Regions from separate parts of the Achromobacter sp. ESBL13 genome, predicted to be linked through region 1. Evidence: riboswitches for the same ligand, from Rfam matches in the RefSeq annotation. Region 1 holds a riboswitch; the other holds the start of a gene.

The links. A riboswitch is a leader RNA that binds a small molecule or an ion and turns the genes downstream of it on or off. The one in region 1 is predicted to bind glycine.
Region 2: linked by a shared signal. The riboswitch ahead of V6F88_RS08345 (D-amino acid dehydrogenase) and the one ahead of gcvT (glycine cleavage system aminomethyltransferase GcvT) in region 1 are both predicted to bind glycine.

Annotation. Positions count from the first base shown of each region.
Region 1 covers NZ_JAZEVT010000002.1:1,162,638-1,166,461, reverse strand. The annotation lists gene gcvH (glycine cleavage system protein GcvH) at 1-159, opposite strand, end outside; gene gcvT (glycine cleavage system aminomethyltransferase GcvT) at 261-1,361, opposite strand; glycine riboswitch at 1,453-1,576, opposite strand; glycine riboswitch at 1,609-1,705, opposite strand; gene V6F88_RS14120 (ZIP family metal transporter) at 1,823-2,716, opposite strand; gene V6F88_RS14115 (superoxide dismutase) at 2,746-3,360, opposite strand; gene V6F88_RS14110 (NAD(P)/FAD-dependent oxidoreductase) at 3,472-3,824, opposite strand, start outside.
Region 2 covers NZ_JAZEVT010000001.1:1,876,108-1,879,931, reverse strand. The annotation lists gene V6F88_RS08355 (lactonase family protein) at 1-384, shown strand, start outside; gene V6F88_RS08350 (M23 family metallopeptidase) at 464-1,018, shown strand; gene V6F88_RS08345 (D-amino acid dehydrogenase) at 975-2,222, opposite strand; glycine riboswitch at 2,357-2,447, opposite strand; gene ampC (class C beta-lactamase) at 2,554-3,824, shown strand, end outside.

The DNA.
Region 1 (3,824 bases):
GCCTGCGTTCAACTTGGCGCCAACCTTGACGTCGCCAACAAAAACCAGGTCGCCCAATTGGTCCTGGGCGGTATCGGTGATGCCGACGACGAACACGTCGCCTTCAGCTTTGACCCATTCGTGGGACTGGGTGTACTTGCGATCGGTGGGCAGGCTCATGGGAAATCCTCTAGGGAATGCGGGTAGATGAATGGTGTTGCGCGCCTCGTGCGAGCGGCGTGTGCATCAACTGGCAAGGCCGTTCGCGCGAAGCTTCGAGTTTACGAGTGTTCGACGGCTTTGCCGTTACGCACGAAGGGCAGCTTGCAGACCAGGGCGGGCACCCATTTGCCGCGGATGTCGACTTCGACCGTGTCGCCCGGACGCACGCCTTGCGGCAGGCGGGCAAAGCCGATCGACACGCCCAGCGTGGGCGACATGGTGCCGCTAGTGAGTTCGCCCGTGCCTTGCGCGCAGCGCACGGCCATGTGGGCGCGCATCACGCCGCGCTCTTGCAGCTTCAGGCCGACAAAGGCGGCGTGGGTGGCGAATTGTTCCAGCGCCTCGCGGCCGATGAAGCGGCGCTCGGCGTTCTTGAGCGACACGGTCCAGGTCAGGCCGGCCTGGTCGGGCTGGGTCAGCTCGTCCATGTCCTGGCCATACAGGTTCATGCCGGCTTCCAGGCGCAGCGTGTCACGCGCGCCCAGGCCCGCCGGGCGCACGCCCTGGGCGGCAAGGTCGCGCCACAGTTGCACGACGTCAGAGGCGGGCAGGACAATTTCAAAGCCGTCTTCGCCGGTGTAGCCGGTGCGGGCGACCAGCGTGTCGTCGCCCACGCGGGCGGCGACAAACGGCGTCAACGCTTCGGAGGCGGCTTGCCAGGCCGGGCGGGCGGCCCAGACCTTGGCGCGGGCGTTCGGGCCCTGCACGGCCACCATGGCCAGATCGCGGCGCGGGGTGATGGTGACATCGAAATTGCCGGCCTGCTTCACGCGCTGCATCCAGGCCACGTCTTTGTCGGCGGTGCCGGCGTTGACGACCACGCGCCATTCGTCAGCGGCAAAGAAATAGATGATCAGGTCGTCGATGACGCCGCCCTGCGGGTTCAGCATGCACGAATACAGCGCCTTGCCCGGCACGGTCAGCTTGGCGACGTCGTTGGCGACCAGGCGTTGCAGGAAGGCGTAGGCGTCCGGGCCGGAGACGTCGACATTCAGCATGTGCGACACGTCGAACATGCCCGCATCCTGGCGCACCGCGTGGTGTTCCTCAAGCTGCGAGCCGTAGGCCAAGGGCATGTCCCAGCCGCCGAAATCGACCATTCGGGCGCCGGAGGCGATGTGTTCGTCGGCCAGCGGGGTGCGTTTCAGGGTTGCGGACATGCGCGGAAACTCCGGGACGGCAATGGCTTGCCAGGGTTACGGAATGCCGGTCGTGACAAGCGGACTGCGCCCGCACGGCATCGGCTGAATCTTCCGCCCCTCTGTCCTTTTGCCTGAGAGTTGCCCCGCGCGTGGCGGGTTTGCACCTTCGGCGCCTGGGCTGCTCGCTGTGTCCCGAATTCGGGGCGGCGCCAGGTCTCTCCAGAGTACTGTTTTGCCGCATCCACACGGTAAAACCGGGACGGGGCAAGCATGTGCGATATCGGTTACCTGAGCGATTCTGGGCGAATTGCGCCTTCGGCGGCGACCCTGCTGGCAGGGGCGCTCTCTCCCGCAAACATGCGTGACAGCGGCGCCAAGCATACAACGAAAACAAGCACCGGAAAAGCGCGATTTCGGGGCCCGGCCCCTTGGTAAACCGCTGCCGGGAACGCGCGCCAAGCGTGGCGCCAGCGCCGGAACTAGCCCAGCGCCGTGTCCAGCAGCATCATCAGCACAAAGCCCAGCATCAGCCCGCAGGTGGCGTAGACCTCGTGCCCCTTGCGGTGCGATTCGGGAATGATTTCGTGGCTGATCACAAACAGCATGGCGCCCGCCGCAAAGCCCAGCCCCCAGGGCAGCAGCAAGACGGACCAGCCGACGATGGCGGCGCCAAGCACCGCGCCCAGCGGCTCGACCAGACCCGACAACATGCCCAGCGCCACGGCGAAGGCCCGCTTATAGCCGGCGGCCAGCAGCGCCACCGCAACGACCATCCCCTCGGGAATGTCCTGGATCGCGATGCCCGTGGCCAGGGCGGTGCCCGCCACCGGGTCGCCCCCCGCGTAGCCGACCCCGATGGCCAGGCCTTCGGGCAGGTTGTGCAAGGTGATGGCGATGACAAACAACCAGGCGCGCCGCATGCGGCGCGCCTCGATGCCTTCGCGTCCCTTGATGAAGTGTTCGTGCGGCAGCGTGCGGTCCATGATGAGCAGCACCGCCGCGCCCAGCAGGATGGCCGCCCCCACCGTCAGCCCGGCGCCCCAGGGGCCCATGCCCTGCCTTTCGGCCGCCTCGATGCCCGGCGCCACAAGCGAAAACGCGCTGGCCGCCAGCATCACGCCCGCGCCGAAGCCGAACATGCTGTCCTGGACCTTTTGCGGGATGGTGCGGGCGAACAGGATGGGCACGGTGCCCAGCGCGGTGGCGCCCGCCGCCACCAGCCCGCCCAGCAGGGCATCGGCGACGTGCGGCGCGCGCACGTCCAGGTAGGCCCACAGCTGGTGCATCGCCAGGCAGGACACCAGCACGGCCAGGGTCCAGACGCTGATGCTGGTGGCCGCGGGACGCACGCGGTGACGGCTGAATGTGTTCATGGGGCCGATGCCTCCATCACAAAGCGGGCTTAACCCTTTGCGGCCGCATAACGGCGAGCCACCTCGGGCCAATTCACGACATTGTAGAAGGCGCCAATGTATTCAGGGCGACGGTTTTGGTACTTGAGGTAATAGGCGTGTTCCCAGACGTCCAGGCCCAGGATCGGCGTGTTGCCCTGCATCAGCGGGCTGTCCTGGTTGGCGCTGCTTTCCACCACCAGCTTGCCGGCGGGCGTGACCGAGAGCCAGGCCCAGCCGCTGCCGAAGCGGGTCAGGGCCGCTTTGGTGAAGGCCTCGCGGAAGGCAGCCAGGCCACCCAGTTCGGATTCGATAGCGGCGGCCAGCGCGCCATCGGGTTCACCGCCGCCCTGGGGCGACATCACGGACCAGAACAAGCTGTGGTTGGCGTGGCCGCCGCCATGGTTGCGTACCGCGCCACGGACGGCCTCGGGCAGTTGATCCAGCCGGGCCACCAGGGTTTCAACAGGTTCGTCGGTACTGATGCCCGCCCCATCCAGCGCCGCATTCAGGCTGGTCACATAGGTTTGATGATGCTTGCTGTAGTGAATCTCCATCGTCATGGCGTCGATGTGAGGCTCCAGGGCGTCGTAGGCGTAGGGCAGCGTCGGCAGGGTATAGGGCATGAGCGTCTCCGAAACGGGAAACACAAATGATATGTATTTTTATTTGATAAAACAATCGCGGCGTTTCTTGTGCGCCATCACCGCGCCATTGCTTCGTTGAAGACAGCGCGCCTACAGCGCCTTGCCGCAGGCCACGCCGGATGCCCAGGCCCATTGGAAGTTGTAGCCGCCCAGCCAGCCGGTCACATCCACGGCTTCACCAATGAAATACAGGCCGGACGTAGTCTTGGCCTGCATGGATTTCTGGTCCAGGCCGCGTGTATCGACGCCGCCGCGCATCACCTCGGCCTTTTTGTAGCCGGCGGTGCCGCTGGGCACCAGCGTCCATTGATGGATGTCTTGCGCCAAGGCCCGCAGCGTTTTGTCCGGCGCGTCGGCCAGGCGCATCGCGGCCAGGCCGGGCTTGCCGCCCTGCTCCGCCAGATGCAGCCAGCGGTCGGCCAGGCGCTTGGGCCACAGGCCCG
Region 2 (3,824 bases), on a different contig from region 1:
CGCGTGCTGGCGCAGCGCCACCACGTAGCTGCCACACCACCCGGATTCACCGGCGCGGGCAACGCGGCGGCATTGCTCATCCACCCCTCTGGGCGCTTCCTGTACGCATCCACCCGCCGCGTCGATAACGACCACCCGCAAGCCGACAGCATCGCCGTCTTTGCCGTCGCCAAAGACGGCGCATTAAGCCGCGTGCAAACCTGGACTGACGGGCTGCGCTTCCCCCGCGCACTCACCCTGGCGCCAGACGGGGGCAGCTTGTACGCGCTGAACCAAAAGGGCGATTCCATCCTGCGCTTGCGCATCGATGCGGCAACCGGGCATTTAAGCGACATGCAGGTGGCGGCGCAGGCACCGACACCGGTTTGCCTGATGTTCGTCTAGAAGGCTACGGCACGCGATATTGACTGCCGGCGGGACAGCCCCTCGGGAACCCCTCGGCATACCCGCCGTCGAACCTTGCATGACCGTTGATCCTGTATTGCGCTTCCTTCGCCGCCTTGTCGTCCTGGGCTTATTGATCTGGCTTGCTGCCTGGGCATGGCCGCGCCTGCCCGACGCCGCGCGCGCACCCTGGCATATGGCCCGGCTGGCCTGGCAGCAAGCGCCGACGTCCTTGCCCGTGCCGGTACAGGGCGTGTCCGCCAGACGGTTGGCCGACACCTGGGGCGCGGCCCGGGCGGGCGGCCGCCAACACGAGGGCATCGACATCTTCGCCGCGCGGGGCACGCCTGTGCTGTCCACCACGGAAGGCGTGGTCATGCAGGTGGGCACGAACAACCTGGGCGGTCAGGTCGTGTGGGTGCTGGGCCCCGGACGCCAGCGGCATTACTACGCGCACCTGGATGGCTACGCCGATATTCAACGGGGGCAACTGGTGGCGCCCGGAGACGTACTGGGCTACGTCGGCAACACCGGCAACGCGCAAGGCACGCCGCCGCATTTGCATTACGGCATCTACGACGGCGGCGCCATCAACCCCTATACGTTGCTGGTGGCGCCGGCAGCACCGCCCTGACGCTTTGCGCCAGCACCTGCGCCGTCGCGGCTGACAACGTCCACCCCAGATGCCCGTGCCCGGTGTTGTAGAACACCCCCGGACGCTTGCCCGGCCCCACGCGCGGCATCATGTTGGGGGTCATGGGGCGCAGGCCGCACCACGGCACGACGCGCGTGGTATTGATATTGGGAAAGTGCTTGCGCGTCCAGTCGATCAGCGGCTGCACGCGCTCGGCTCGGATGTCCATGTTGAAGCCGTTGAATTCGGCCGTGCCCGCCACGCGGAAGCGGTCCCCCAGGCGGCTGGTGACGATCTTCGCGGCTTCATCCAGCAGGCTGACGCGCGGCGCGGCGCCCTGGCTGTCGGCGTCGTCCAGGTGCACGCTGATCGAATAGCCCTTGACCGGATAGATGTTGATCGAATCGCCCAGCAGGCGGGCAAATTTCCTGCTGGCCGCGCCTGCGCACACGACGATGGCGTCCGCCTCGTGTCGATCGCGCTGCGTGCCGCCGTCGCGACGGATGTCCAGCACGTAAGGGCGGTCGTGGCGTTGGATGTTGTCGATGTCGGCATCGTGCACGAACGTGACGCCACGGCGCTGGCATGCCCGGGCCAGGCCGCGCGTGAACTTGTGGATGTCGCCGGTGGCGTCCGACGGGGTGTAGAAACCGCCGTGGCATCCGGCTTGCATGGCGGGTTCGATAGCGCGCGCTTCGTCGGCGGTGACTGCATAGCGGTCCAGGCCGCCGGCTTGCAGCAGCGCGTTGGCGCGGTGCGCGGCCTTGAAGCTGTCGGCGTCATGGTAGATGTGCAGGATGCCCCGGCGCTCCAGGTCGAAGTCGATGCCTTCGGCCTCGGCCATGTCGAACAGATGCTGGCGCGCTTCGATGGCCATCCGCGTGGTGGCGATGGTGTTGTCACGGTAGTGCGGAATCTGCGCCATGAACTGCGCCAGCCACGAATACTTGTGCCAGCTGAAGCGGGGGTTCAGCAACAGCGGCGCGTCTTTGCGCAACATCCAACGCAGGCCCTTGATGATGGTGGCCGTACTGTTCCAGACTTCGGCGTTGCTGGCGGACAACTGGCCGCCGTTGGCATACGACGTTTCCATGGCGGGATAGCGCTGGCGGTCGTAGACGGTGACCGCGTATCCCAGCTTCGACAGGGCATAGGCGGACGTGACGCCGGTGATACCGGCGCCAATGATGGCGATGCGGGGCATGGTGGCTCCAGGCAAGGTGGCCGCGACCAATGTGGACGCGGCACCCCATCTGTCTTTGGTACCTGAGAGTTTCACCCGCGCGGGCGGCGGGTTCCCCTTCGGTGGGCGCGCACGGCGCCTCTCTCCAGATTGTCTACACGCGCGCAGTCCTGTTGCCTGAGAGTTTCCGGGGCGGTTGCTCCGTCGGCGCCGGCCGCAAGGGCCGGTCTCTTCTGCGCGGTTTTGAATCGACGGCGTACAGAATAGCTAAGTTCATGTCGCATTTGCTTCAGGGTTAGTACTATGTCGCCTGCGCCGTTGGGCTGGCGTGAATTGAAATAGGACGATAGGAATGAGCTTTCACGCCGCGCGACGCGCTGTTTTGCAAGCCCTGGCCGTGATGGCCGGCGGCGCCGTGTTTTCGTTGGCCGCAGCCGAACCCGTGGCCCCCGGCGCCGACATCAACGACGCCGTGCATGCGCTGATGCGCGAGTACGACGTGGCGGGCCTGGCCATTGCCGTTACGCGTGAAGGGCGACACGAATTCCGCAGCTATGGCGTGGCCTCTTTGCAAACGCAGGCGCCTGTCAGCCGTGACACGCTGTTTGAGGTGGGCTCGATCAGCAAGACGTTTACCGCCACGTTGGCGACTTATGCCCAGGCGTTGGGCAAGCTGTCGCTGACCGACAGCCCGGCGCGCTTTGTGCCCGCCCTGCAAGGCACGGAGTTCGCCAAGCTGAACCTGATCCACCTGGGCACGCACACGGCTGGCGGCTTCCCGCTGCAAGTGCCCGACGCGGTGCGGGACAACGCCCAGTTGATGGCCTACCTGTGCGCGTGGACCCCGCGCTACGCCCCGGGCACGTACCGCACCTATGCCAACCCCAGCATCGGCATGTTGGGCGTGGTGGCGGCCAAGAGCCTGGGCCAGCCTTATGCGCAGGCCATGGAGAAGACGCTGTTGCCCAGGCTGGGCCTGGCCGACACCTATATTCACGTGCCGGCCGCCAGGATGGGCGACTACGCACAGGGCTACAACAAACAGAACGCGCCGGTGCGCGTGAACCCGGGCGTGCTGGCCGACGAAGCCTACGGCGTCAAGACCAGCGCCAGCGACCTGATCCGCTTTGTGGACGCGAACATGGGCGTGGCGTCAGCGCCCGCGCAATTCAGCGCCAAGGCCGCCCGCGATGCGAAGATCGCCAAGGCCGTCATCGCCGACCCCGTAGTGTCCAAGGCCTTGGCCGATACGCATGTGGGCTACTACGACGTGGGCGGAATGACGCAGGACCTGGCCTGGGAACAACTGGCGTATCCGGTGACGCTGAACGCGCTGTTGGCAGCGAACGCCGGCACGTTGAACAGCCAGAACCACCCGGCCAAGGCCTTGACCCCGCCGCAGCCGCCGCGTGCTGATGCGTGGATAAACAAGACGGGTTCCACCAACGGCTTTGGCGCCTACGTGGCATTTGTGCCGTCCAGGAAAATCGGCGTGGTGATCCTGGCGAATCGAAATATTCCGAACGAAGCCCGCGTGCGTCTGGCGTATCGCATTCTTGAAGAGGAAACGGCGGCGGAGACGGAACCGGGATCGCAACCGGGATCGCAACCCGACGCCCCCGC